DNA from 3 places in the Neobacillus niacini genome. Region 1 is predicted to be linked to each of the others. Evidence: riboswitches for the same ligand, from Rfam matches in the RefSeq annotation. Region 1 holds a riboswitch; each other region holds the start of a gene.
The links. Region 1 has a riboswitch for thiamine pyrophosphate ahead of ACN6MT_RS19570 (thiamine phosphate synthase). Riboswitches for the same ligand answer to the same signal wherever they lie in the genome.
Positions count from the first base shown of each region.

Region 2: linked by a shared signal. The riboswitch ahead of ACN6MT_RS08930 (YkoF family thiamine/hydroxymethylpyrimidine-binding protein) and the one ahead of ACN6MT_RS19570 (thiamine phosphate synthase) in region 1 are both predicted to bind thiamine pyrophosphate.
Region 3: linked by a shared signal. The riboswitch ahead of tenA (thiaminase II) and the one ahead of ACN6MT_RS19570 (thiamine phosphate synthase) in region 1 are both predicted to bind thiamine pyrophosphate.

Region 1 covers NZ_CP183883.1:3,956,242-3,966,317, reverse strand. Annotated here, with positions in the region: gene ACN6MT_RS19575 (hypothetical protein) at 1-308, shown strand, start outside; TPP riboswitch at 1,233-1,341, shown strand; gene ACN6MT_RS19570 (thiamine phosphate synthase) at 1,342-2,079, shown strand; gene thiO (glycine oxidase ThiO) at 2,081-3,226, shown strand; gene thiS (sulfur carrier protein ThiS) at 3,223-3,426, shown strand; gene ACN6MT_RS19555 (thiazole synthase) at 3,428-4,195, shown strand; gene ACN6MT_RS19550 (thiazole biosynthesis adenylyltransferase ThiF) at 4,192-5,211, shown strand; gene ACN6MT_RS19545 (hypothetical protein) at 5,489-6,331, shown strand; gene ACN6MT_RS19540 (competence protein ComK) at 6,562-7,080, shown strand; gene ACN6MT_RS19535 (hypothetical protein) at 7,381-7,776, shown strand; gene ACN6MT_RS19530 (ribonuclease E inhibitor RraB) at 7,952-8,272, shown strand; gene ACN6MT_RS19525 (AAC(3) family N-acetyltransferase) at 8,645-9,382, shown strand; partial or broken gene ACN6MT_RS19520 (aldo/keto reductase) at 9,439-9,755, shown strand.
Region 2 covers NZ_CP183883.1:1,906,212-1,916,287, reverse strand. Annotated here, with positions in the region: gene ACN6MT_RS08960 (ABC transporter ATP-binding protein) at 1-323, opposite strand, end outside; gene ACN6MT_RS08955 (efflux RND transporter periplasmic adaptor subunit) at 320-1,336, opposite strand; partial or broken gene ACN6MT_RS08950 (C39 family peptidase) at 1,588-2,345, shown strand; gene ACN6MT_RS08945 (energy-coupling factor transporter transmembrane component T family protein) at 2,363-3,142, opposite strand; gene ACN6MT_RS08940 (ABC transporter ATP-binding protein) at 3,129-4,748, opposite strand; gene ACN6MT_RS08935 (ECF transporter S component) at 4,735-5,316, opposite strand; gene ACN6MT_RS08930 (YkoF family thiamine/hydroxymethylpyrimidine-binding protein) at 5,317-5,916, opposite strand; TPP riboswitch at 6,003-6,102, opposite strand; gene ACN6MT_RS08925 (molybdopterin-containing oxidoreductase family protein) at 6,437-8,476, shown strand; gene ACN6MT_RS08920 (ROK family protein) at 8,586-9,500, opposite strand; gene ACN6MT_RS08915 (sugar efflux transporter) at 9,533-10,076, opposite strand, start outside.
Region 3 covers NZ_CP183883.1:938,674-948,749, forward strand. Annotated here, with positions in the region: gene hprK (HPr(Ser) kinase/phosphatase) at 35-970, shown strand; TPP riboswitch at 1,050-1,153, shown strand; gene tenA (thiaminase II) at 1,267-1,953, shown strand; gene ACN6MT_RS04495 (amino acid permease) at 2,247-3,584, shown strand; gene ACN6MT_RS04500 (SIS domain-containing protein) at 3,670-4,683, shown strand; gene frlD (fructoselysine 6-kinase) at 4,751-5,536, shown strand; gene ACN6MT_RS04510 (GntR family transcriptional regulator) at 5,604-6,332, shown strand; gene ACN6MT_RS04515 (peptide ABC transporter substrate-binding protein) at 6,410-8,074, opposite strand; gene ACN6MT_RS04520 (hypothetical protein) at 8,402-8,806, shown strand; gene ACN6MT_RS04525 (3-oxoacyl-ACP reductase) at 8,870-9,613, shown strand; gene phaC (class III poly(R)-hydroxyalkanoic acid synthase subunit PhaC) at 9,693-10,076, shown strand, end outside.

The DNA.
Region 1 (10,076 bases):
AAAATTATTTTATCTTGGCTCTTTCTACTAAAACTAGATTTAATCCAGGGGAAGAAGATGACCGTATAGCATATGTTATTGATAGAATCCTAACGAATCCTTTTTATGTAGGGCAAAATTGGTTTAAGTTAATTGGTGAAAGAGGAAGAGTGGCCCGTAAACTCTTTTGCTACTCCTTTAAGGAATATGTAGCGGCGAACTTAAACCAGTCAAAAAGGGAAGACAAATATGAAAACATCAGTGAATTAATCCCTAAAAATGGAGAGATTAAGCTGATTAAAAGTGCTCAGAAAATGGAAGTTCTCTAAAAACACAGGTAACTGTTGCATGTCCTTGGCGTGTCAGATTGGGCCATTGGCGACATTTTTTTAAAAAGTAAAAACCGATATAGAAGACAACTTCATGAATTGAAACGAAAAGAAGGAGACAACCAAAAATTTGGTCTCCTTCTTTTTTCGTTCAGTGAACACTAAATCACTGCCTTCTTCTAATAAATTCTTTCATCATTAGGAACCCTAGGCAGGTTCCAAGAATGAAACGAGCTCAGAGTCTACCCGTCATCAAAAAGATTAAATTCCCATAGACCAGGGACCACGACTTCATTCTTCTCTGACAATTAAAACTTTTGCGTAGGGTTTTCTACCTAGAAAACAGCAAAGGCACAACTAGGTTTAACCACTAGTGGTGCCTTTTTGCGCGCAAAACTTTCGATTGTCCACTTTAAGAACCGTCCCCCTAGTCTCGATTTATATAAAAAAGCTATAAATAAGAAACAAAATAAACATTTTAAATATAAAAAAAGATTCTGTTAATCTAATTATAGAAAATTTAAAACTGATTTTATCGGGAGGGTTTTACATGATTAGTGTGGAACAGAATCAGAAATTAACTAGAATTGGTAAAGGGACATTTAGATACCGTAATTGAACAAGTAGAAAAACAGTTAACGGGAGAAGAAAGGAAAACGAATGAAGTCCTTCAGAAATCGAAACAAATAGTTGAGGATCAAAGGACATTACAAATAGAGTGCTAAATCTTCAAATGATTTGGAAACTCTATTCTTTTTGTTTTATTCATTTACAAGAAAAGTGCTAGGGGTATCCCTTTAATGCTCCCTCGCACCTTTTTTCTCTTGTTATACCCTCCAATAATCAAAATCAGAAAATTGACATTTCTAATCAGTGTGCTAATATTAACCATGTAAGGTGATTATTTCAAATGAATAGATGAATCAAATCCGCTAGAGGTGCCTTTTTAAAAGGCTGAGATTGAAGTGCTACTTCGGGACTCTATGAACCTGATCTGGGTAATACCAGCGTAGGGAAGTGGGAAATTCAATATTTGGAGAGCAAATGCTTATTTCAAATTTTTCAACCACTTTCTTACTATAGGAAGTGGTTTTTTGCTGTTTACTTGATCATTGATAAGCAGAATCTTCATATAGGAGGGACTTGTATTTTAACGAGTGTACATGGCAAAGAGTTACATATTATCTCCAATGGTAAAATGGCAATCGAACAGTTAGTGGGAATTGTAAAGGATATTCATCCCTATATAACGGCCATTCATATACGAGAAAAACAAAAAAGTGCTAGGGAACTATTTCAAACCGTCGAACTTTTAACAAAAAATAACATACCACTATCAAAGATCATGATTAATGACCGGGCAGATGTTGCACTCGTAACAGGGGCGAGAGGCGTTCAATTAGCCTTTCATAGTTTAGATGCAGCCAGTGTAAAAGAAAACTTTCCTCAGCTTAGGATAGGGAGTTCTATCCATTCCTATCATGAAGGTCTAAAAACAAAAGAGAAGGGTGCAGATTACGTTCTATACGGACATGTTTTCCATTCTCAATCAAAACCAGGTAAGATCCCAAAAGGTCTTGAGGAATTAAAAATGCTATCAAATTTAGATATTGATGTGATTGCCATTGGAGGGATAACACCTGATAATACGGAGCAGGTTCTACGGGAAGGGGCAAAAGGGATTGCTGTTATGTCAGGTGTTTTAGAAGCGCGTGACCCATTATTGGCAGTAAAGGCTTATCGTAAGGCATTAAATAAAGGGGGTGAATAAATTGGAAAATTCATTTGATGTTGCCATAATCGGTGGTGGAATTAACGGAGCCTCGATTGCCTATCAGCTATCAAAAATAGGAAGAAAAGTAATCATTATTGAGAAGAATCAATTGGCTTGCCAAGCTTCAAGTGCAGCTGCAGGAATGCTAGCAGCACAAGCGGAGCTGGAACAAGACGGTCCCTTATTCCAGATGGCTTTAAAAAGTCAGAAGATGTTTTCTGATCTCTCTGGTGAGTTATTTGAATACAGCGGAGTCGATATTGAGTATGTGAATAAAGGAATGTTTAAAATTGCAGAATCCGAAGAAATCGCATTAGAAGTAAAAAAACAGGTCACCTTTCAAAGGAAGTGGGATCCGGCAATAAAATGGCTTGATACAAAGGAATTAAGAGAAATGGAGCCATCCCTGTCACCTAGTTTAGCTGGTGCAATGTATCTCCCGAATGATGGTCATGTGCAGCCAGCAAAGTTAACACAAGCTTTTGCAAAAGCAGCTGTCCAATTCGGGGCGGAAATACGCCAAAATACGGAGGTCCTTTCTTTTAAATTTGAAAACAGTCAGGTGAAAGGCGTTATAACCAGCAATGGCATTGTAAACTGTGATCAAGTTGTCGTTGCCACTGGAGCTTGGTCTGCAAAATTAATGCGTGAATCAGGAATGGAGATTCATGTGTATCCCGTGAAAGGCGAATGCTTTTCCGTTAGGTCGGAAAAGCCGATCATCAACACAACGATTTTTTCAGATAAACGCTGTTATCTCGTACCAAAACGGAATGGGGAAATTTATATCGGTGCGACCATGATTGAAAATACATATGATAACTCCGTTACACCTAAGGGTATCGCAAGATTAATAGAAAGAGCCACTCAACTGGTTCCGCAGATTCAGGATGCTGCATGGGAGCGAGTGTGGTCTGGAATTAGACCTCAGACAGGAGATGGACTTCCTTATATTGGTGAGCATCCAAGATGGAAGGGGTTATTTGTTGCTGCCGGGCATTTTAGAAATGGGATTTTATTAAGTCCTATTACAGGGAAATTAGTAGCTGATTTAGTAGCAGACAGTTTGCAAAATGATGATCTACTCTCAGCTTTTCACTTAGAAAGACACAAAGAAAAAGTAGGATTGGAGGTAAATACATGAGGGTAGTATTAAATGGGGAATTAATCCAATTACCAGAACAGGTAGTATTTATATCCGATGTTCTGGAACATTATGAAATTCATAATAAGGTCGTTATTGTGGAAGTAAACGGTGAAATCGTAAACAAGGTAGATCACCAAAGTACTAGATTATCAGATAAAGATCGAATCGAAATAGTCCATTTTGTAGGAGGCGGTTGATATGTTAAAAATAGGTTCATTATCCTTTCAGTCTCGTTTGTTGCTTGGAACGGGAAAGTATCCAAGCTTTGACATCCAAAAGGAAGCGGTGGAAGTTTCCGAAGCAGAAATTCTTACGTTTGCGGTTAGACGAATGAAAATTTTTGAAGCAAGCCAGCCTAATTTTTTAGAACAGCTAGATACCAATAAATATAGGCTGCTGCCAAATACGGCTGGAGCGAAAACAGCAGCAGAGGCTGTCCGGATCGCAAAACTAGCGAAAGCTTCAGGCCTATGCGACATGATTAAAGTGGAAGTAATCGGCTGTGATAAAACCTTACTTCCTGACCCGATTGAAACCCTAAAGGCAACGGAAGAATTGGTGAAGGAAGGCTTTATCGTCCTCCCTTATACCTCTGACGATGTAGTTTTAGCTAGGAAACTTCAAGAAGCAGGCTGTCATGCGATTATGCCAGGAGCCTCGCCGATAGGTTCTGGTCAAGGTATCATCAATCCTGTTAACCTCAGCTTTATTATCGAACAAGCGGTTGTACCCGTTATCGTGGATGCTGGTATTGGATCACCAGCTGATGCAGCATTGGCTATGGAATTAGGGGCCGATGGTGTGTTATTAAATACGGCTGTATCAGCAGCGAAGGATCCGGTAAAAATGGCAAAAGCAATGAGATTAGCGATTGAAGCTGGACGATTGGGCTATGAAGCCGGTCGAATCGAGAAAAAGAGATACGCTTCAGCAAGCAGTCCAAAGGAAGGAATGAGTATCGGGTGAATAATCGGTACTCACGACAAGAACTATTTTCACCTATTGGAAAAGAGGGACAACAACAAATCTTCAATAAGCATGTACTCATAATAGGAGCAGGGGCACTTGGAACAGCAAGTGCCGAAGCACTCGTCCGTGCTGGAATCGGTAAACTAACGATTGTTGATCGTGATTATGTAGAATGGTCTAACTTACAGCGGCAGCAATTATATACAGAGAATGATGCAAATAATCGAATTCCCAAAGTAATCGCTGCTAAAAATCGTTTAACAGACATTAACTCTACTGTGGACATTGAGGCATTCATTGCGGATGCCTCAGTCGCAGAGCTTGAAACGTGGGCTGAAAAGGTGAATCTTATCATTGATGCCACTGATAATTTTGAAACAAGAATGATTATAAACGATGTTTCACAAAAGGTTGGAGTTCCATGGATCTACGGTGCTTGCGTTGGAAGCTATGGAATATCCTACACCATTATTCCAGAAAAAACGCCTTGCTTATCTTGTATACTAGAAACAGTTCCGCTAGGAGGATTAACGTGTGATACAGCAGGAATTATTAATCCCGCGGTTAACATGGTTGTTTCTCATCAAATAAGTGAAGCATTAAAAATTTTGGTCGGTGATTGGGATTCATTAAGAAACAAACTCGTTTCTTTTGATGTATGGAAAAACCATTATACTTCTATAAATGTAGATAAACTGAAAAATGAGGATTGCCCTACTTGTGGCGTGAAACGCACTTATCCATTTTTATCCTTTGAAAATCAAACAAAGTCAGCTGTACTTTGTGGAAGAGATTCTGTCCAAATACGACCTTCAGTTCCTGTTGTACGTAATTTGGAAGCTTTAGAAAAACGATTCATAAATCAAGGGGGAACGGTACAGCGAAATCCTTACCTATTATCTTATACAATGGATACTCACCGATTAGTCATTTTTAAAGACGGAAGGGTTTTAGTACACGGAACAAAGGATATTACTGAAGCAAAGTCGCTATACCATAAATACTTGGGTTAATTAGAATGGCCGCATTTGGATCGTAGCATTTGAGATTCGACAGGAGGAAATTAACCAAATTCAATTGAAAATCCACCCAAAATGCAAAAAACGCCTTCAAAAATCATTTTTGAAGGCGTTTTTTGACGTTTCGCCCTAAAAATGCCCTCAAAAGTAGAATTGGGCAATTCGATTTACTCAGCCAATCTCGTTACTGTAGAAGTGCCGGCCGTGAGCTTTCACGTAAAAATCTCACGAAGGAAAACGAAAACATGGTGATGAGAGGGAGTTTGTAATCATGAGTATAAAATCGAGGAATACAGAAGAATTTAAGCAGTTTTCTCAATTTAGTTCGCTTCAGGAATTTAATCAGCATACCGAAATGTGGTTATTAGAACACAAGCATGATTTTACTAAGGGAGAGCTGGTCGGATTAAAAAGGCTCGTGCGATTTGCAGCCAAAGTTCCCGGCGTATGCAATGCCAAAATCGGAACCATCTTAAAATCCATTCATGCACAATATGATGATAATGGGATATCCAGGTCTACCTTTAAACGAATGATTTTGAAAGCAAAGGAATTGGGGATTATTACAGTCTTTGAAACAGAAAGGAAAAACGGTTCGCAGTCTAGCAATTTATATCAGTTTAATCGTTTTCCATCGAATGAACTACCCAAGGAGGAAAAAATGAACCACCAATATAAAACTAGTAATCTTTTAAAAACAAATAATCAAAAGATAAATAAACGTTACGAAGAACCGTCAACATTAGATTATTCCTATGTAAGCAGCAGAGTACCACAACCTTTTGTCCACCTGGTAAAATGCTTTTTCAGCGATGCAAAAACCATCGAAGAATATTGGCATATGGTGCAAATTACTGCTTTTCGCTTTGAGTGTACGAATGATACAGAAGAGATACTAGATATCTCCATTCATGCCTTTAGACAACTGATAGGTAAAATAAAAAGGACCCATCTTGTAAAAAATCCAATCGCCTACTTTTATGGCATTTTAAAGAACTATTTCAAGACATTCTATTTGGATAAGGTATCTGCAGTGGGGACTCCAACCCTTATATCACATTCTTTTATAGATGGCATAGAGCCAAACTGGGATTGGTTGCAACCAAATGAATAAAGGATTTTATTGTCCTCGGAGGACATGAAAGTAAGCAATTCATAAAAAAATGTCGCATCTTTGTCAAAACTCATCCGAATTAAGACGAATTTTGTTTAATATAGTCTGCAGCAAAAAAGTCCTAGTTAGCGTTTAGTAGATTTGTGGGGAACCGCATACATCTTTTAATTAAGGAGTGGAGTACAATTATAATTAAAAATTTCTATATTGATAAGAAAGTGATCCTTGTCATGGGTGAATATGATCAAAATGGAAAGCTGTGTTCCAGAATCATGTTAGAAAAAACGACTTTACTGGTGGACAGACCGCCACTATGTTTATTAGACGATACATTAAAATACATAGGCTTTGATTTACGGGGAGCAATAGCCGGAGCAAAATACATTCTTAATAAGACGGTTATGTGTCCAATTATTGTAAATCCCTATCAAAGCGTTTGCCTTTTTCCGAGCAAATCACCTCAAAATCAAGACTGCATCTGGTTTAATCCCGACCATATTGTCAACACTAAAGCAATCGGCAACAAGACCGAGGTAGAATTGAGCAACGGTTATTTCCTGCTTGTCGACGCAAAATTAGCTGCTATTAACAATAAACTACAAACAGCCAATCAATTAAAACGACTCACGAAGGAAAGAGGGATTCAAGCTAGTCCTCTCCTCTTATATCTGGACCCGCCAAAAAGGCATCAGCTTCTTAAGAAGAACTCAGGCAAGTATAATTTTGATTTTTTAGAAGAAAAAAAATGAAAACCCATTAATAGAAATCTACTATTTACTATTTTAGCCCTTGCTTCCGGGATGGGTATAAAAGCTTATGAATTTATGAGGAAATGGAAAATCAAGTTTTCGATAGAGTGAATGCTCCGTTCTAAAATATAAGGAAAAATCCGTACCTATATAAGAGATTTCATCTTATAAACCAAAATGGATTTGATAACAAGGCGATAGAGTCCTTTTATTGAAACTTTTTCCAATTTTTATCGTATAAATAGTTGGATGAGACAAAGAAATAAACAAAGAAAATTTTATTGGTTTAGGAGGAAGTTAATGATTAAGGAATTCATAAGCAGAGAAAAAGTAGAATGCATTGGCGGCTTTACTGCTGTATACGCTGATCCAATTATGGCCCATATAAATCCTACCGCAATTCACAAAAAAGATCTCTTCGTTATAATAAAAAGCGATTATACCATCTGGTCCACGATTGTGGACCATGAAGGCAAAGATCAACAAAATAATCAGTGGATAGAAATCATTCGGGATGATATAAAGAGAAGAGTAAGTCTAATTATGCCTAAAACCTATTACTTTGAAATAACAAAGGGAGATTTATTTGGAACCTATGTGATTTCGAATGAAATCATTTCAAATAAGTATTTTTCCGACAGTAAATCCTATCTTAGTGCTTTAATAGATAACAATTGGCAGCATACTAGGTGCTGATCCAAGAACGTAATGTGACAGTTTTAAACAAAACAATATATTTATTTGTTTATTATTAATGGGGTAATTACACATAGGAGTATATCTTTTGGAATAATAAGTTTTATGGTTAGTCGAAAAGATATAAGTAAATTATAATAAAAACAATGATGTACTAGAATATGGAGGAAAACAAATGAAATTTCCAAATGATGCTGATGGAGAGGCTTTACATAGTCTATATAAAGATGGATTAGATTTTAAAAAACAACAATCAGTGGATTTTTTTGTTGCCGTGCCTGATAAAGCAACAGGTGAAGTGTTAACGCAAGTGCTAAAGAAAGAAGGGTTCAATTGTTTCTTAGAACAAGATGACGAAACCGAAGAGTGGGCATGTTGTTGCTCTAAAAGAATGTTATTAAATTATAATGAATTAATCAAAATACAGAATCAATTAAATAGTTTAAGTAAACCACATGGTGGTTACTCTGACGGTTGGGGCGTTTTTGTAGATTAAATGGATTGAGTGAATCAAAATATGCTTGTACCTGAACTGTCCTTTGATGCAATTCACGAGATTCTGCCAGGTATCACCCGAGAAATTGGGAGGTACCTGGCATCTTTTTTTGAAAGATTGAAGACAAGACAGTTGTTAATTTCCTATTAATCAAACCTATCACTCAATAAGTGAGGATTATACAGAAATGTCACATTTCTGTACTGATAGGATTGATTCAGTTTGCTGAATATATGGTCATATGTGTAGAACATGAATTCAGATTTTTCATATAAGAATTCTATCTCTATTTCCTGAAATCTCCTGTAAACATAGACAAATATTCCTAATATGGTATTCTTTTGGTATTTAAAGATTGAAAGGTTGATTGGAATGTACAATAAACAAGATTTATTAAAGCATCTTAAAGAATTGGGAATCGACGAAAATGGAACATTACTTGTTCATTCATCCATGAAAAGTATTGGACAAGTAGATGGTGGTGCGGATACTGTCCTTGATGCACTTACAGAATATATGAAAAATGGTCTTTTGGTTTTTCCTACCCATACATGGTCGTATATTAAGGCGGAGAATCCTCGATTTTATGTCAATGACTCACCATCTTGTGTGGGATTACTAACGGAACTGTTTCGAAAACGTCCGGGTGTTGTTCGCTCATGGCATCCAACGCATTCGGTAGCTGCCTTAGGAAAAGGAGCACATGAATTTATTGCAGGAAATGAACACTTCGACACACCTTGTGCACGCGAATCAAGTTGGGGGAAATTACTTGATCAGAAGGCAACCATCTTGTTAATCGGAGTCGATTTACGAAGATGTACATATATTCATGGGGTCGAGGAGTGGCTTGACATACCAGGTCGGTTGACCGATGATCACGAAATGCTTTACACCATATTACCGGATAAAACGGAAATTTCGATACCGCAAAGAAGACATATGGGTCATACCTCTGAAAAATACAATCGAGTTGAAGATGTTTTTCTGAAAAATCAAGTTATGTACAAAGGACAATTTGGGGACGCAACAGTAAGGGTGTGTGACACAGTGAAAATGACAGACTTGCTGAATCACTTACTAAAAGAAAAACCGGATTTATTTTCTTGATTTATAGTGGACAAGGTCATATCAAATCCTGCAGTAATTCATAATTGTAGAAATAGTCCATGTTAAATTGCTATATTGAAAAGGGAATTATTCCGGTGAGTTCAAAACATGGGATCGGACATGTGGTCTTTTCTCCTCTCGCTCAGGGAATTGTAACAGGCTACCTTTACGAAGGTAGAGCAGTTAGAGAAGATCTCCAAAGAATTAGAAATTACTCTACCTAGCCTTGCTTTAGCATGGAACTTACGTCAGCCCAATGTTCTAACGCATTAATTGGTGCAAGTAGACCAAGACAAGTAGAAGAAAATGTCAAAGCCGTTGAAATTGACTTACGAGTGAGGTTATTGAAAAAATTGAGTCGATTTTGGCATAGATCAATTTTGAGAAGACTGTTGAAAAGGAAGTTGTTCCATTCTTGAGGAGAAAATAAACATAATATTCCAAATGGAGTGCAAAAGCTTCAAAGGTTTTAGCACTCTTTTTTTGTTGTATTATAAATATTAATGGATGAAGAAATCAAAAAATGAGAAGATGAAAAAATTTAATCCAATCTACGATATCCTTGCATAATCAGCTTGGAAAAAAGAATAGTGAGCTGAATTCTCCAAAAGGGAATGAGCAGCCCTATTAGTTTCATGGCATGGTATGTAATTTTGTCAATATTGATTGTTTTGATGAATAATAAAACAAGGTA
Region 2 (10,076 bases), 2.1 Mb from region 1:
TCAAAGGCTGTCTGCTTCGGCAACAGGTTGAAGGATTGAAAAATAAACCCTATCTTTTGATTGCGGACATCCGCCAGTTGTTTATTTTTCAAAGTAAAAACATCTTTTCCATCAAGGTGATAACCGCCCATATCAGGAACATCAAGACACCCGATCATATTCATTAACGTTGATTTCCCTGAGCCAGAAGGTCCGATAATCGCCACAAAGTCCCCTTTATATACAGTGAAACTGACATCATCCAGTGCTTTCAACGTCTCCCCGCCCATTTTATAAAATTTGCTTAAGTGCTTAATCTTTACGATGGGTTGTTCCTCAATCATTGTGCTGTGCCTCCTTGACCTCTATCCCATTTCTGCATTCCGTCTGGTCTTTGGCCCATATTTCCTCCAGGAAATCCTCCTCCTCCTGGGAACATTGCATTCCTGTTTTGGGTACTGTTTTCAGTGTTCAGGGACGGTAATACAACCTCATCACCTGCTGTTAAACCACTGACAATTTCCACTGTAATACTATTTTTTAGCCCAATTTCCACAGGTTGCTGTGTGGTTTTTATGGTTGATTCCTCACTGCTTTCCTCGTTGTCAGATATAGCTTGTGTTTGATCCTGCGAGGGAATAAGGACATAATAACTGTCATTTTGTTTTTGAAGCGCTGCCACTGGGACAGTAACAACATTTTCCTTTTTCGATGTTGTAATCGTCGCTTCGGCTGTCATTCCAACCTTAATCCCAACTGGATCATTAATCGTAATTTTCACGCCATATTTAGCTACCGTACTGCTTGAATCTTCATTGGCTTCCTTTGAAACACTTTTAATGGTCCCAGTAAACTTTTGGTCTGGCAGAGCATTCACATCGATAGAAGCAGTTTGTCCTACTTGGATTTTAGAAATGTCCAATTCATCCACATTTACGACCATTTCTAAATTTGTATAGTCCGTTACCTGAACCAACTCTTCTTTCGTTTGAACATTCATTTCATCTTCCACATTTAATACGGTTATTTCACCAGCGAATGGTGCCACAATTGGGTCTATATCGTCATCCGTAAATGTAATGAGCTCGGCCCCTGCAGCAACGGTGTCCCCCACTGCTACGAGCACCTCCTCAATAGTGGCATTATCTTCTGCCATAATCATTTCTTCATTCATGACGGAAATATTGCCTGTTCCACTAACATTTACTTCGACATTTCCAACCTCAGCTGCTGCCGTTAAGGTTTGATTTTGTGGACCACTCACTGCCTCGCTTTTATTGGAGAAATAACTATAACCTGTAAAACCTCCGCCAATGACAACAATCAAAATCACGATACTAACAATCCATTTTTTCATCCTGTTCTTCCTTCCTTGTTAAAATCAAGCTCTACAATGAATCTTGTCCTGTAAATACTTATGCTTCCCTGCCCACATTGCCTATCATAGGCCGGCAATATGTCAGGAATGTGTCAGTCTTATTTTTTTAACAATTGATCTAATAGGTTAATAGATTTTTCCCATTCCATTCATAATTTGTTCATACCTTTCACATACCATTGAATGAAACTGCCTATGCTCCCTTCCTAACGATATATAGGAGGTTTTTTATGAAAAAACTAGTGAACCTAAGTATTGGATTTATGGTGATAATAGGCTTTATATATTTTTTTACTAATACAGAATTAAAATCATCGGGGATAGAAATTAATAACCATGCGGAAGTACAGGGGCTGCCGGTTACAAAGGTTCTCCAAGAAAAGATAGATATCGCTGAGGAAGTACAGCTGGATGTACCCTTGGTAAATCAAATGGATGCTCCGCGTCTCTATAATGGCTGCGAAGTGACTAGTCTAGCGATGATCCTAAATTATAAAGGAATTTCTGTGACAAAAAATAAACTAGCTCAGGAGATTACTAGAGTTCCTTTACAATATAGTAATGGAACATATGGGAATCCCAATATGGATTTGTGGGTAATATGGAAGATGGTCCTGGATTAGGCGTATACCATGAACCGATTCTTAAACTAGCTCAAAACTACCTGAATGCGGCGGACCTAACAAATTCTTCTTTTGATCGACTGCTTGAAGAGCTAACCAAGGGGAACCCTGTTTGGGTTATTACGACAAGTACTTTTGCTCCCATTTCGGAAATGGAAACATGGCAGACGCCGGAAGGAAACGTGAACATAACGTATAGAATGCACAGTGTCGTCATAACCGGTTATGACTCAACAAATATATACATTAACAACCCTTACGGAACAAAAAATCAAAAAGTGGACCGTGAAAACTTTATCCAGGCATGGGACCAAATGGGGAAACAAGCTGTTGTTCTCTATTTAAAAAAATGGGTTGTCCGTTGAGACACCCCATTTTTGTTTTAAAGTTCGCCATTATAAAATTGTAAGTAGCCGAATTTCCAAGAGATACAAACGCTGAGAACGACGGCACTAATCATAAGGATGAAAAAGACCCAGTCATTATAGGAAAGCTTAATCTCGCGATAGAATATCCTATTTTTTTCTCCGGTAAAGCCTTTTGATTCCATTGCAAGTGCTGTTCGCTCTGCTTTACGAATCGCTCCTGCAAGGAGTGGAATAACGTATCGCTTCAACTGCTGTATTTTTTCTGGTATAGTTCGTGCTCGTGCTACCCCCCGTACTCGATGGGCATTTTGCAAGGTTTGAAACTCCTCCTTGATTAACGGCAGGAACCGATATCCGGCCATGATTCCATAGGCAAGCTTTGGCGACAGCTTGCATTGCTGCATTAAACTAAGGAGAAAATCTGTAGGCTTTGTCGTTAAGGTAAACATAATAGATAACGTGGCAAAGCTTAACACCCTGAGCCCCAGCGACACACCTCTTCGAAATCCTTCTGCTGTCATCGTCAAAAAACCCCATTGCCAAATAACTTGGTCCCCCTCTTGAAGCCGTGGAAACAACATGGTTGACCATACATAAATAACAGCGATAAATAAAAAGGGAGCGAATAACAGCAACCATTTTTTAAAAGAAACCCTGCCAAAAATAAAGGTCAATGTTACAGTCCAGAGAATGATTAGAAGCGGTGTAATTGGATCGAAAAACGCCGATAATATCAGGATAGAAATAACGATAGCAAGTGCCTTTATACTCGGATTCACCTCATGTAGCGACATGTATCTCTCTCCTTGCCATTTCATTTTGCAGCTGTTTTCTAAACGGCAGCTTCAGTCTTGCACGGCTAATGACTTCAGGATTATCCCACAACCTCTCAGGTGTACCGGAAAAAATCAATTCACCGCGTTCCAACACATAAACGGTATCCGCATATTGATCTACCATCTCCATATCATGGGTAATCATGAAAAATGCCCCATTCTTTTCGTCAAGTACTCTCATGATTTCATGCGCAGTATTGGCATCCTGACCAAATGTCGGCTCATCAAGGATAAGCAATTCCTGTTCATGAACGAGCATGGTCGCAACACTCAACCTCCGCTTCTGTCCTTGGCTCAGAGCAAACGGGTGGGCACCTGCGTGTTTTTGCAGATTCATTGTTTCAAGAACCGAGGAGACGATTGCCCTTTGACTTAAACCAAAGGCAATTTCCTCGTAAACACAATCTGTGATAAATTGATGTTCTGGATTTTGAAATACGTAGCCGAGAGATTGATATAAATGTTTCTCCTTCCACTTCGAAAGTGGAACACCGAGAAACTGAATCTCCCCTTTCGTAAGTGGAAGTAATCCGGCTAAACATTTGGATAGAGTCGTCTTTCCGGAACCATTTGGACCAACCAAAGCAATCCGTTCTCCTTTATGAATACTCAGCGATATATTTTTCAAGTGCCCACGGGCATAAAGACCGTTCACTTCGAGAATCGGTTCCATTTGGGTCGTGGTTTTGCTTTCTTTTTTTAAGAATGCGCTGGAATCCTTTAACCCTGACAGTAATTCATGCATGCGAAGCGGAAGTCGGTCCCCTTTATACAAACCTTCATTCTTTGCAGAAATTCCAGCTTCCACTACTTTTGGCAGCCAAATACCTTCCTTTTTTAAAAAAGGAGCAAATTCTCCAAAGCATTGTGCAGTAGTGCCATCAAAAAGGACGGCTCCGTTAGAATCTAAGACAAGACAGCGCTCCATCAGCTCGACCCAATCATCCAGCTTGTGTTCAATCACAATCAGCGTAAACGGGCGTATATGCTTTAACTTGGTGATCGTTTCTACTAATTCTGAGCTGGATTGTGGGTCAAGATTAGCGGTCGGCTCATCGAGGATGATTACCTCTGGTTCGAGCGCAAAGACACAAGCTAATGCCAGCTTCTGCTTTTGCCCTCCGGAAAGGGTGTGGATTACAGTCTTTTTTTCAGCCTGCAAGCCTACCCATTCTAGCGCTCTGTCAATCTTTGCCTCCATCTCTGCCCGTGGCACATGAAAATTCTCCAAACCAAATGCTACTTCTTCTTCCACGGTCAGCATGCAGAATTGGCTCTCTGGATCTTGAAAAACAATCCCTATTTTTTGGTTGAGTTCACCCGGTTTATAATCGTTTAGATTTTTGCCCTCAAACGTGATGTTCCCCGTAATAACACCATCGACTGCCTCTGGATATAATTTGTTCAGACAATAAGCTAGTGTACTTTTTCCCGAACCACTTGGACCTAGTAGGAAAAGCGATTGATTTTTTAAAATGGAAAAAGAAAGGTCTTTGAAAATATTGCTATCTTCATAACTAAATCCCAGATCCTCTACTTTAATCTGTGGCTCAAACAGTGACATTTCGCTTGTGTTCCTTTCCTAACGGGAAACTGTTCAACGCTCCTGTTTTGGCAAGACCTTCGCTTAAATATTTACCTAGTAAGCCTGCCATTAGTGCCCCGCTTACAAGGCGAACAAAGAACATGGCCGTTACATAACTAGGCGAAAGGGCGGCAAATCCTGAGACATAAAATCCCCAGGCAAAGCTAAAAACTGATGAACCCATCCCTGCTGCCATTAAAACCCAAGTGGAATAGTTCTTCCATTTAGTTGCGGCAAAGACAGCTTCTGCACCCAAACCTTGAATCATACCGGAGATGATCAATTGCGGGCCAACGGCGTTACCAAGCATAACTTCCACTGTAGCAGCGACTGTTTCGGATAGAAAAGCCGCCCCCGGTTTACGGATAATATAAGCCGCAATAATCGAAACGATAAACCAAATTCCAAAAATAATATCATAGCCAATTAAACCAAAAAGGCCGAATAGGACATTCCCGAGCTGGAGAAACAACAAATAGACAACAGCAAAAACAACAGCAAGTACGGATAACACTATGACTTCACGAAGTTTCCATTTTGCCAGCATTTATTTCACCCTCTTTTTCGATGGGCTGTTGGCAGACATAGCAACCGTCATGACAATATGTGTAGAATCGCTTTCGTGTGCTCCTTGAAAGGCATCCTCTAATGTTTCGAAAACCTGGTTTGCATCACCATCAAGCCTTGAGGCATAGTGAACACCTTTTGTAAACGTTCCTTGGTCTTGAGCCAGTTTGCATTGATCCATGATGACATTCATATACGTTGGAATCCCCATTGGGTATAGAGCAAATTGAACAGCCACTTCTTGTTTAATATTCTGTGATTTTTCCTCATTTAAACGATTAGCGTTTTCTGATAGGTAGGCATCACCTGCCGAATCCCCCGGACATCCATTTGAAAACGTTGCCTGCAGCACAACATGATCGCCGTTTTTTGACGACTCTAGGAAAATAGCTTTCACCACATCAAATACATGCTCCGATCTTCCCCTAACACATGTGCTGACATCGTCCGTTTCCATCCAAACCTTTGAAGTATCCACTTCTTTTAATGCCGATAGAATAATATCTACAAACCTATCAGACATCGGATAAATCGAAAATCGCGCTCCAGTAATCTCACTCATACCACAAAAATTAGACATTTCACATACCCCCATTGATATTTTGGCAACAAAAAAACTGCATCCCACGGGAATGCAGTCGAATCATATCAATGTTGAACGAACGATAATTTTCTCCTGCACTTCCCCACGCTAGTATTATCTAGATCGGGTCATAAGGGTCGGACAAACGTCCTCTCAGCCAAAAAAGCTCCCCTAGTGCAAAAACCGTATGCAATTTTTCGTTGCCCTAATAATATGATAAATTTTCCAATATGTAAAGGGGGTTCTTTCGTTGCTCTTTCTTTGCCTCTTTTCGTTGCCTTTTCGGTGCCTGTCACCATTCGTGGACACTGTCCACCTCAGGAGGACACTAATTACAACCCTTTTTGAACCTACTTACCTCATACTAACAAAGAAATGCCATTAGTCATTTTTACATTAAAGAAAATTTTATGCACTTCATCACCTTCATAGCTGTCATATCATGAAAAAAAATATACAATGATGTATAAATGGTGCCTGTCACCCAAAGGTGTTACCACAGGGGAGGAGACTCTATATGGAGAAACAAGGGGTTTTTAAATCGGTTTGCCCGTTAGATTGTCCAGATCAATGCGGTTTGCTGATACATAAAGTTGATGGAAAAGTGGTAAAAGTGGAAGGCGATTCAGATCATCCTGTGACGAAGGGGAATATTTGTAATAAGGTTCGGCATATGGCGGAACGGCTTTATGATGAGAACCGCTTAGAATATCCTATGCAAAGGGTTGGAGCTAAAGGTGAAGGTAAATTTGAACGGATCAGCTGGGATGAAGCCATCGCTACCATAACCTCCAAGTGGAAATCAATTATCGAAACGGATGGTCCAGAAAGTATTCTCCCTTATAGCTTTTATGGGAACATGGGACATCTGAATGCCGAAGGGATGGACCGACGTTTCTTTCACCGTTTAGGAGCATCACAATTGGACCGGAGTATTTGTTCCTCAGCCGGCTTTGTTGGATATAGATACACGATGGGCGGCGGCTTCGGCATTGACCCAGAAGATACGATTCATTCCAAGCTCATTATTTTTTGGGGGATTAACGCAGCTAGTACCAATATGCACCAAGTGGCGCTTGCACAGAAAGCCCGCAAACAAAATGGGGCTAAAATCATTGTCATAGACGTCCATAAAAATCAGACCGGAAGATTAGCAGATTGGTTTATTCCGATTTTGCCAGGGACTGATACAGCACTGGCACTAGGAATCATGCATATTTTATTTGCTGAAAATAGCGTAGACGACTCCTTCTTACACCAATATACAGTTGGCTATGAGGAACTGCGCGAGCATGTTTTGCAATATGACCCTATTACGGTATCAACAATCACGGGAGTTCCTGTTGAGGATATTTATAGGCTTGCTAGAATGTATGGCAGTACCTCGCCTTCCTTTATTCGGATTGGCAACGGTCCGCAGCATCATGACAATGGCGGAATGTTCGTCCGTACAGTTTCATGTCTTCCTGCTCTTACGGGTCAATGGCTCATTAAAGGCGGCGGTGCGATTAAAGGAAATTCAGGATATCTCGCACTGAACACAACAAAATTGCAGCTTCCGCGGTTATTGAAGCATAAACAGACAAGGGTCATTAACATGAATAAGATTGGTGAGGCTTTGCTGACCTTAGATCCTCCTGTGAAATCCTTATATGTTTATAGCAGTAACCCAGCGGTAGTAGCTCCAGATGGCAATAAGGTAAGGAAAGGGCTTGAGAGAGAGGAATTATTCGTGGTCGTTCATGATTTATTTTTAACGGAGACGGCCAAATATGCTGACATTGTATTGCCTGCAACATCGTCTTTTGAGAATACAGATGTCTATACATCCTACTGGCACCATTACATTCAAATTCAGCAGCCAGTAATAGATGTTTACGGAGAGTCAAAATCCAATGTCGACGTATTCCGTTTGCTGGCAAAAGGAATGGGCTTTAAAGAAGCTGCATTTGAAGACTCAGACGCAGAAATGATCAAGCAAGCCCTAGACCAACCTGCGAATCCCTATTTGGTTGGAATCAATTATGAAAGTTTAGTAGAGAGGCAGTTTCTAAAAGCGAAGGTACAACCACTGTTTCCAGGAAAGTTGCGCACACCGAGCAGGAAAATTGAGTTGTACTCAAAGAGGATGAAAGCAAACGGATATCCTCCACTGCCAACCTATATTCCTTTAGAAAATGACGGAGACCATCCTTATCATTTTATACCAGCACCTAATCATAATTTCATAAACTCTACCTTTTCCAATAATCACAAACACATTGGCCTTGAAAAAGAACCCCGATTGCATATGAACAGTAAGGATGCTGAGGCTTCGGGGATTGAGGACGGGGATTTGGTTCGTGTCTGGAACCAGCGCGGGGAATGTATACTAAAAGCGATAGTAGGAGAAAATGTCCTTCCAGGCGTGGTCGCTACCCAAGGACTCTGGTCAGACATTGAAGGCACAAAACAACTCGTCAACAACCTGACACCAGACCGAATCGCCGACATGGGCGGCGGTGCAACCTTCTTCTCTGGACGGGTCAGCGTGAACAAAATATACAGTCATGTATAAACGGTGACAGGCACCACCGACGGGCACCACCGACGGCACCGTAAACCCCCAAACAGATTATCTGCTTGGGGGTTTCATATTAGGGTGGTTTTCCTGTGACGGTGTTCATTTAGTTTCTTATTTTGCTTTCATTTCTCCTTTGCAGGAAGTGGTATAGCACTCCGATTAGGTTGGAATCATTTCCAAATTGGCATTTTTCTACTTTGACGTCCAGAGTATGGATGTTATTTTTCATTTGGCTTAGTGCTTCGTTGATTTTGTCAATAAGGTCCGCTCGTTCGCTGATGGCGCCGCCAATTAATACTTTCTCTGGATCAATAGCATACTGCAGGTTAAATATTCCAACCGCAAGACGTTTGATAAATTTATTGATTTCATCTTGCACTTCTTCATCACCATCATCCGCGATTTGGAACACCTTTTTTCCATCCAGTGAGAGTGGCTTCAATCCCTTTCGTTTCGCCACTCTCCTAATCAAAGCACCTGTAGCTCCTAATGCACTCCACGCTTCTCCTATAGGCTGCTCCAAATAGTCTTCCATAACCATGAAACCAAATTCCCCGCCATGCAGATTTTTACCTCGGCGAATCTTTTTATCTATCACTAATGCGCCGCCAATTCCAGTACCCACTACGATGCAGATATAATCCTTTACCATCTTTGCTGCACCGAGCCAGCCTTCTGCCAAACCTGCACAATTGGCGTCATTTTCAAGTTCCACTGGTAAATAAGTAACATCCTGAATAAGCTTTTTAATATTTGGTCCATGCAAATAAGGGATGGCACTAGCTCCTTCGATATGTCCATTTTCAACATCCACTGCTCCTGGCACACTTAGTGCGATCCCTTTTATATCTGCCTTTTGCTCATAGCCTTTGACAATGAGATGAATGGTATCAACAAATGCCTCCAGACCCTCTTTTGGAGTTGGAATAGAAGACTTTTCGATAAATAATCCTGTTTCATCCATTAGGGCATATTTAATAGCAGATCCTCCAACATCAAAAACTGCATAGTAATTCACCAATTATTACTACCCCCAGTCTCCCATATTTTTTATAACTCCTGAACTTTTGGTTTGCCCTTGGAACTCTTAATTTTCTCATTTCCAAAGAAAGTAAAAATCAGAAAGCCAACTCCAGCAAAAAACGAATAAATATTGATCATATTTTCATAGCTTATAAACTCTGAAAACAGTCCGAACAACAGATAGCCAACAGTGGATCCAATTTTGGTTACATTCATATAGAGAGTGGTTGCCGTACCCGGTGCCTCAGGAATAAAATCCTGAAAATAAGATATGGCTAGACCTGCAGTAATGGAAACATGAGCTGCACTTATCAATTGAAGCGGATAAATTTGCCAAGGCTCTGTAACAAACCCAAGCAAAAGGAAATAAGTGAAAGCTAAACCATATCCAATTTTCACCAATAGGGCGTTATCGGTTCGTGTTGCCCACACACCGATAGCAATCATCATTGGAACCTCAAAAACTGGAGGTACACTAAAAATCACCCCTACATCCATTTCCGATCCATTCAATACTTTCGTAACGAATTGGGGCATATTTAACATATGGATAGAGGTTGCTGCAGATAGC
Region 3 (10,076 bases), 3.0 Mb from region 1:
TTAGAATAAAAGGCTAATAGGACGTGAGTATAGGTTGAAAAAGGTAACAATAGAAAGCTTGGTTCAAAGGTTTTCTTTAAAAGTACTGGCTGGGGAAAACCATCTGCAGAAGGTCATTACACAGCCCCGGGTGCATCGTCCGGGTTTGGAATTTGTGGGCCACTTTGACTTTTTTCCGACGGAACAAGTACAAATTTTAGGGAAAAAGGAAATTACCTACTTACATAAGTTGAGCAGAGAGGAACGTAAAATTCGGATTGGCAATATTGTTCACTACCATCCGCCATGTTTTATCGTAACGGCTGGTGAAGAAGGACTTACTTATCTAATTCACCATTGTACAGAACAGGGTATTCCCTTGTTAGTGACAAAACAGCCTGAGACAACTTCAGAGTTTATCCCTAAATTGGATGCGTTCTTGGTGAAGGAATTAGCACCAGAGATATCTGTTCACGGAGTTTGTATGAATGTATCAGGCATCGGTATCTTACTTCGCGGTAATTCGGGGGTCGGAAAAAGTGAGACGGCCCACACATTAATTCGCCGTGGCCACCGGCTGGTATCGGATGATATCGTGGTCCTAAAGAAACTGAGTACGCAAACTATTTTGGGTACCCATGATGGAAAATCAAAAGAGTTTTTGGCTCTGCGTAGTATAGGACTGCTTAATGTCGTCCGTTTATATGGTCGTAAGGCTTTCCAGGATGAAACACGGATATCCCTTGATATTCACTTAACGAAGTGGGAAAAGGACGCTTTATATAATGATTTAGAACAGGAGTATCATTATACCGACTATATGGGTGTTAAAATTCCTTGCATGGAAATCCAACTGCAGCCTGGACGTGATGTGGCTGGTTTAATAGAGGCTGCTGCAAATAATTGGTACTTAAAGCAGCAAGGATACAGCGCAGTCGAAGAATTCATGAGCCGGGTTGAGGCTGATATAAAGAATTCTGGCAGGGATTAACTATTGGATTTGTCTTTTAACGGTAAAAATAGTTTGACTTAAGTAGAAAGTGAATATAGACTGAATACTAAGTTAATAGGAAGACCACTAGGGGAGCCATTTTATGGCTGAGACAAGAGTTATCTTGGACCCTTTGAACCTGATCTAGTTCATACTAGCGTAGGAAAGTGGAGTCTGTGTATGAATATTTATCATAACTATTCTGCCGCTCCATTTTTGGAGCGGCTTTTTCGTGTTTATAAATGCAGCCGCTCCCTTCTAGTGTCTTCTAATAAATAATAAGGGAGAGAAATTTGATGAGTTTTTCAGCAGAATTGAGAAAAGAAGCAAATCCGATTTTTAATGCGATTTTTGAACATCCGTTCGTCCAAGGGATTGCAAAGGGGGATTTAAAAAGCGAACAATTAATTCATTATGTTAAACAGGACTTTGAATATTTGAATTCCTTTATACGAATCTATGGAATCGCGGTTTCCAAGTGTGAGAATCGTGAAGATATGGAAATGTTTAATAAGCAGATTTCATTTATATTAAACAGTGAAATTCATCCACATCATAACTTTTGTCAGGTAGCTGGTGTTCCCTATGAGGTATTACATGGATATCCGTTATCCCCATCAGCACATCAATATATACGTCATATGCTTACAGTTGCACACGAAGGAACATTAGGGGAAATTTTAGCTGTGTTATTGCCATGTCCGTGGACATACTGGGAGATTGGGAAGAAATTATTAACGGAAGTGGATCCCGATCGCTCTCATCCTTTTTATGATTGGATTCGTTTTTATGGCAGTATAACGGATTCAATTACGATTAAATTTTGTGCCCGCCTAGATGAATGGGCAAAAAATGCACCAGAGAGAGAAAAGGAAAAGATGAAGGAACATTTCTTAATTAGCTGTCAGCTTGAATATATGTTTTGGGATATGGCTTATAAACTTGAAGAATGGCCTGTGAAAATGGAGGCTGTGAAAGGCTAAATTAGAAAATAAAAGAGGTAACTACTACCTCCTTCCAATAAAAATTTGTTTAATAGGTAAAAGACGCTTCTAAAGGAGGCGTCTTTTTTGTGATGAATAAAATTTTTAAAGATATTTAATAAATTGGTTATTGTAATTTTTATAATATCTGATTATAATACAAGACATAACAAATAAAAAAGCGTTTTCAAAAAGGAGGGTTAATCAAATTAAACTGACAGGAATGCAAGAAAAAATCTTTTAAGAAAATAAAGGAATTAGGAATCTTACCATCTGACTTGGAGGAACTCTTTATGAGTAATGTGACTCTTACGCGAAAACTTGGATTTTGGGCAGCTCTTGCCATTGCGGTTGGAACGACTGTTGGTTCGGGAATTTTTGTATCTTCTGGTGATGTGGCAAAAGCTGCTGGTACACCCGCTATTTCTATTCTTGCATGGATTATTGGCGGAATCATTGCTATTCCACAGGTCATGGTGCTCGCGGAATTAGCGACAGCATATCCTCAAAACGGAAGCGGCTATGTGTACCTAAATAAAGCAGGTTGGAGACCTTTGGGCTTTCTATATGGTTGGGCCACGTTCTGGGCATTAGATCCACCATCGATTGCCATTATGGCATTGGCGATTGTTTCCTATGTAGCATCCTTTTTACCATTTTTCAATGGTATGGCTGGAAAATTACTTGCGATTGCAATCATTCTCATCATTACTTCCATTCATTATCGAAGTGTAAAAGAAGGCGGCAAGTTCCAAGTCATTATTACGGCCGTGAAAATCATTCCATTCCTAATTGTCATCGGATTGGGGCTTATGTATTTAAACCCTGGGAACTTTTCCTATGTACCGGCGTCCGGTGAAGTGAAAACAAGTTTAATAGGTGGTGTTTCTGCTACTACTTGGGCGTATACGGGAATGGCGGCAATTTGTTTTATGGCTGGGGAATTCAAAAATCCAGGAAAGGTCCTGCCGCGAGCTCTTATTAGCTCAGTTTTAATAGTCTTGGCGTTATATACATTGCTTGCTGTTTGTATTATAGGTTTAATGCCTTTTGAAAAATTAATTAATTCTAGTGCTGCGGTATCTGACGCTGTCAAGTATATCCCGGGACTCTCTGATGTTGCCTCCTCATTTGTTGCTGTTACAGCAATTATTGTCATATTGGGATCGTTGAGCTCGTGCATTATGTTCCAGCCTCGTCTGGAATATGCAATGGCAAAGGATGGTCTATTCTTTCAACGTTTTGCGAAGGTTCATCCGAAATATGAAACACCAAGTTTTTCTATTATTGTTCAGGTTGCATATGCCTGTATTCTTGTGATGTTTAGTAATTTAACAGCATTACTGGGATATTTTACGCTCATTCAATTGCTCATTAATATTATGGATTTTGCTGCAGTTTATAAATGCCGTAAACGTGAGGATTATAAGCCCGTTTATCGTATGCCGGTTTGGCGATTGACCACGATTTTAGCTATCCTTGGTGCAGCATGGCTTGCTTGGGGAACTTTCACTTGGGCCCCAATAGAAGGGATGATTGCTGCACTGATTGTCATTGCAACAGGTCTCCCTGTTTATTACTATTGGGAAAAGAAATATGGCTCGAAAAACAAAAGCAATCTAGTTGCATAATACAAGTGAAACTAGGAAGTTAGTTCGTTTTTTACTAAATTTATAAAATTATAAAGTAGTTATATAGTTAAGGAGGAAAATGTTGATGTTAAAATATGATGAAGAATTATTTCTAAGACTTGTAGAAAAAGAAGGCCTTGCTTTCCGCGGGCAAATCGAAGATATTGTTGATGGAATATGCAAAAAGGGCTACAGCAATATTTTCCTGATTGGTGCTGGCGGAACAATAGCGATGATGTATCCTTATGAATATATATTAAAATCGAATTCTACTATTGATGTTCATGCGGAAATTGCTGCTGAATTCATGGTGATGAATAATAGGCATTTTAGCAAGGATTCCGTTTGTATCTTTACATCTGTATCGGGAACAACGAAAGAAACAGTTGAAGCAGCAGAGTTTTGTAAGGCAGCAGGTGCAACTACCATTGCATTAGTAGCGGAGCCGAACACGCCGTTAACTCAAATTGTGGACCACTGTATCACAACTGGATCTGAAACACATTCTTTTGATACGTTCTTCATGCTTCTGTATATGTTCGTATTCCGTTTCATGTATAACAATAACGAGTTCCCGCAATATGAGCAGTTTACAAAAGAGGTGGCATTATTACCGCAGGCCATTTTAAATGCTGTGAAAGCTTTTGATAAAACCGCTGAGGAATTTGCAATTAAGCACAAGGACACGGACTATCACATGATGGTTGGCTCCGGCAATTTATGGGGGAATACATATTCCTATGCTATGTGTATTTTAGAAGAGATGCAATGGATTCATGCGAGGTCGATACATGCAGCAGAATTTTTCCACGGTACACTGGAATTGGTGGTCGAAGATACGAGTGTTATTTTACTAAAGGGTGAAGATGAAACACGACCACTAATGGACCGTGTGGAAAGATTCGCTGAAAAGATTACAAACCAGCTCACTGTAATTGATACAAAGGATTTTAAGATGGAAGGGATTAGTGAAGAGTTTAGAAAACACTTTGCTGTCAGTATCAATTGGTCTGTCTTAAGTCGAATCAGCGTATATCTTGAGCGGGAAAGAAATCATCCCTTAACGCTAAGAAGATATTACCGACAAATGGAGTATTAAAATGCCTGTGAGCACTACTTACTTAGTAGTGCTCGTTCCTTAATGTTTAAGAAAGAAGGGAATAAAGATGAGGATTGCAACAGTCGGAGATAATTGTATGGATGTCTACCAAACAAGCGGGAAGGCCTATCCTGGAGGGAACCCTGTCAATGTAGCCGTTTATTTAACAGAATTAGGTGCTGATTCCTCTTATATTGGCTGGGTTGGCAGCGATACTTATGGTGAATTAATGCAAAATGAGATTTCAAAAAAGGGTGTTGATATTTCTCATCTATCAAAGAAGAACGGAAAAACGGCTGTTACCTTTGTCGAACTGGTCAATAATGATCGTGTTTTTGGAGATTATGATGAAGGTGTGATGGCCGACTTCATCTTAACACAGAACGAACTTGACTTTATTGGAAAACATCATCAACTAGTACATGCTGGTGTTTGGGGGCATGTAGAAGAGTATTATTCTCATTTTAAAGAAATGGGATTACAGACATCCTTTGATTTTTCTAACCAATTAGATCATAGACTTGTCAAAACCCTGCCACAGTACGTGGATTATTCATTCTTTTCCTATACGCAGGATGATCCTTTTATTCGCCAATTTTTAAAGGATGTAAAGAATAATGGCTCAAAAATTACTATAGCGACTTTAGGTGAGAATGGATCACTTGCTTATGATGGTGAACAATTCTATAAAAGCGGTGTAGTAGAAGTAGATGTGGTAGATACAATGGGAGCGGGAGATTCTTTTATATCTGGGTTTATTTATGGAAAATTGAAGGGTTTTTCTACTGCCAAATGTTTAGAGTTGGGAGCCGAAACGGCAGCGAAGACGATTCAATACTTTGGTGCTTGGTGACTGTTGTAGTCAATCAATGTATAATGATTAGTATAATTGTCAAATGACGGATAAGGATGGATTTAGTATGAGTTTAAATCCTTCAACCCCACAGCCATTATACATGCAAGTTAGGCAAATGTTGAAGAATGATATCCAAACTGGAAAATATAAACCGGACGAGCAGATTCCAACTGAAGCAGAACTTTGTGAAATCTATAACGTAAGCCGTATTACGATACGTAAGGCCATTGAGGAATTGGTAAAGGAAGGAGCCCTGACACGAATTCCCCGTAGAGGCACCTTTGTTACATCAAAAAAGTTCCATAATGAATTACTATCTGTAAGCGGATTTTCAGAATTTAGCCATCAGTTGGGTATGATACCTAATTCTCGAATTTTACGAAGTGAGGTTATTCCTGCACCTGAAGATGTTGCGAAGCACCTATTAATTGATGAAGGTAGTCCTGTTCTAGCACTTGAACGGCTTATGTATGTAAATGACCGTCCTCTTTTCTACGATATCGCGCATTATTCATTAATTCGGTTTCCAGATTTAGAAAAGAAAATCGCAGGGAACGAATCAACTTATAAAGTCCTTTCTGAAGAGTATCAGACTGAAATAGTTAGTAATGATAAGATTATTGATGTTATTGGTGCGACAAATGACTATGCGAAATTACTAGAATGTGATATTGGAGCCAATCTTTTTAGAATCTTAAAAATTGCATTTAATGCTAATGACGAACCTGTACATCTCTCTACTTTTATGTGTGAGACAAGTAAAGTCAATTTGACGGTTCATCGGGCAAGATAATAAAATTTAATTAGATAAAAGAGAGGGAGAAATGCCAATTGACATTTCTCCCTCTTTTTTTATATCGTAAGGAGATTTTACTCTTCCCCTACATCTGCCCACTTATATTCGTATGTTGCACCAAATGGGTTCACGAACACTCCTTGGACTTTTGGAGAAACCAATTGTGCTCTAGAGGCCTGGTATACAGGAGCAATTACCGCATCTTCAAATAGCAATTTTTCAGCTTTTAAGAAGTTTTCATAACGTGCGTCATTATCCGTAGCAAATTTTGTAGCTGTTTCACTAACTAATTTGTCATATTCTGCGCTTGAATATCCAGTCATATTGTTTCCGCCATCTGTAATAAACAAGTTCATGTAAGTAAATGGATCAAGGAAGTCAGGGCCCCATCTTGTAAGCTGAAGTTGATATTCCATAGATTTATCTAAATCAAGACGCTGCTTTTTTGGAATTTGTTTGATGTTAATCTTTAATCCTTCTAAATTTGTTGAGAGTTGGTTTGCAACGTATTCAACTAAGTTTTTAGTTGTTTTGTCATCATCTGCAAGAAACTCGAGTTCAACGGAGTCAGTACCCAGCTCTTCTAATCCCTTTGCCCAGAACTCCTTTGCTTTCTCAAGATCATACGTGACAAGATCTCCACTTACTTTTCGGAAATCGTCACCTGTTTTAGGCATTGGTGTAAAGTCTTTTGGAACCAAGCCGTTTGCAGCGATAGAGCCGTTATTTAAAATTTCTCCTACTAAAGCTTCCTTGTCAAAAGCTCTGCTGAGTGCTGCACGAATATTTTTATTGGCTAATGCTTCAGATTTTGTTTGATTAAACTTTAAGAAATACACAAATGTATCAGCTGATACCACATAATCATCATTTGTTGAGTATTGGTCAACAAGATCAGAGGTTAAATCCATTCGATCAACAGTACCTTCTTCATATAAGTCTAGAGCTGTTTGTGGATCTTTAACAACTTTGAAGGTTAATTTATCCATTTTAACTGTTTTATTATCCCAATAATCTTTGTTCTTTACCAAATCCCATGAATCACTAGTACTAGTCCAGTTGTTCATAGTGTAAGGACCATTTGCCAATAAGTTTTCTGAACTAGTGGCAAAACTATCGCCTTTTTCTTCCACAAACTTTTTGTTTAATGGAAGGAATGTTCCAAATGTCGTTAATGTTTCAAAGTATGGTGTTGGATTTTCTAATTCAACAACTAGTGTATAATCGCCATCAGCTTTAACTCCTAATTGATCAACAGTTGCTTCACCTTTGTTAACTTTCTCAGCATTTTTGATTACTCCGTTCATCATATACGGCCCATATTCAGATGCTGTCTTTGGATCAACGGCACGCTGCCATGAGTATACAAAGTCATGGGCGGTTACTGGGTCACCATTGGACCATTTTGCATCCTCGCGTAAAGTAAAGGTCCAAGTTAGACCATCTTCACTTACCTTATGCTCGGTAGCGATCCCTGGTGTAGTTTGTGTTTTTTCATCTAGTCGATATAAACCTTCCATTGTTGCAGCTAAATAGATAAAGGAAGACTCATCTGTAGCTAATGATGGATCCATTGAAGGAATAGCTTCTGGGTTTAAAAAGTTAAGGACCTTTTCCCCTTTTTCCTCCTCTTTCACATCTGTCCCTGCAGGTTCCTTGGGCTCATCGCCGGAACACGCAGCTAGTACACTTAGTACCAAGCCAAATGTTAAAAGCAATAACCAATGTTTGACCTTCATTCGTTTTTCCCCCTAAATAGAATTTGAGTCTGAATATTATATATGTACTGAAAATTTAGACTCTAATATTAATTATACTTATTAACTTGTTTACTTGTAAAGTTTTGGGTGACTTTTGCTGCGTTTTTTACTAAGCTTTCTTTCTACTAACTTCAAAAATTGTTGAATTGTTATCGCTAATGTTTAATTTTTGGTATATGCAAAAATAGTGGAATTTTGTCAATAAAAGAAGAAAAGTATTTTGATAATTTTCAATTTTTAATCTTTAATTATCTCCATATAGTTAGTATGATGAATACGTCTACGAAGAATAAGGAGGAAAAAAACATGAATCAAGGCTTTAACTTTTATGAAATGTGGAAGGATTATTATTCACAAACCAGTAAATTGTTTGATGAAAAAATCAGCAAGGATTTCCCCTCTGAAGGGATGGGACAAGTTTTGGAGATGAATCTCCAATTTAAAAAAATGATTGATGAGTCAACATTGAAGTACCTAGAGTTTATGAACATACCCACTCGTAATGACATTGCTAACCTTTCATCTTTGATTGTGAATGTGGATGCAAAGGTTGATGATCTAGAAGAAAGATTAGAAGAGAAGTTAGATAATGAAGCCATTCAGGGTTCCTTTAGTAAGGAATTGTCGAATTTAAAAAAAGACATGAAGAATTTAGATAATAAGTTAAATCAAATTCTTATCTTATTAAAATCAAAAGAAGAAACAAAGTAGAATTACGCTATTCATTTACATGGAAAAAAGAAATCTAATCGATAAATAGAAAGGGTGGGCAAAATGGCAGATTTAAGAGATAAAGTAGCGATCGTAACAGGAGGCAGCAGGGGAATCGGTGCAGCGATTGCATTGGAACTGGCGAAAAATGGTGCAAAGGTTGTCATCAATTATAATATCCGTAAAGAGTTAGCGGATAAAGTTGTCGCTGAAATAAATGAATTTGGCGGAGAGGCCTATGCGGTTCAAGCGGATGTTTCCGAAAGCAATGAAGCTTCATACCTTGTACATGAAACGATTAAGCATTATGGCAAGTTAGATATTTTAATTAATAATGCAGGGATTACAAGGGACAGCACGTTTAAAAAGTTGAATGAAGAAGACTGGAGAAAAGTAATTGATGTAAATCTAAACAGTGTTTACAACAATACATCCGCAGCATTACCTTATCTTCTTGAATCAGATGCTGGCCGCATTATTAACATCTCATCCATTATTGGGCAAGCTGGAGGGTTTGGACAAACCAACTATGCTGCAGCAAAAGCAGGATTAATCGGGTACACAAAATCCCTTGCTCTTGAACTTGCTAAAAGTAATGTAACTGTTAATGCTATTTGCCCCGGATTTATTGGAACGGAAATGGTGCAAGCGATTCCTGAAAAAGTGCTTGCAGGAATTGTCGAAAAAGTTCCTCAAAAGCGCCTAGGTAAACCGGAAGAAATTGCTCGTGGGGTTGTTTTCCTATGTAAAGATGGTGACTATATAACTGGACAACAGTTAAATATTAACGGTGGTCTCTACATGTAAGTGTCATGAAGGGAAAATTTTTTAATATGTTAATAGAGTAATTAAATGATGTAAGGAGTGAACTGTCATTAGCGTTCTTATGCCAACAAATTGGAATGAGTTGATCGAATTTACACCGCAACAATATAAAGAGATGTTTCAACGTGCATTAAGGGCAAATCAAGTGTTAACGACCGATGCCCAGCCGGAGGTAGCACCTACACCGAAAGAACTTATTTGGACTAGAAATAAAACCAAGCTTTATCGGTATATATCGGAAAGCCCAAAAAAACATAAAATTCCTCTTCTTTTGGTTTATGCCCTAATTAATAAACCATATGTATTAGATTTAACAAAAGGCGGCAGTTTAGTAGAATATTTGGTTAATCGCGGGTTTGATGTCTATCTACTTGACTGGGGTGAACCGGGTTATGAAGATCGAAATATGAAGCTAGATGATTACATTATGGATTATATACCACGT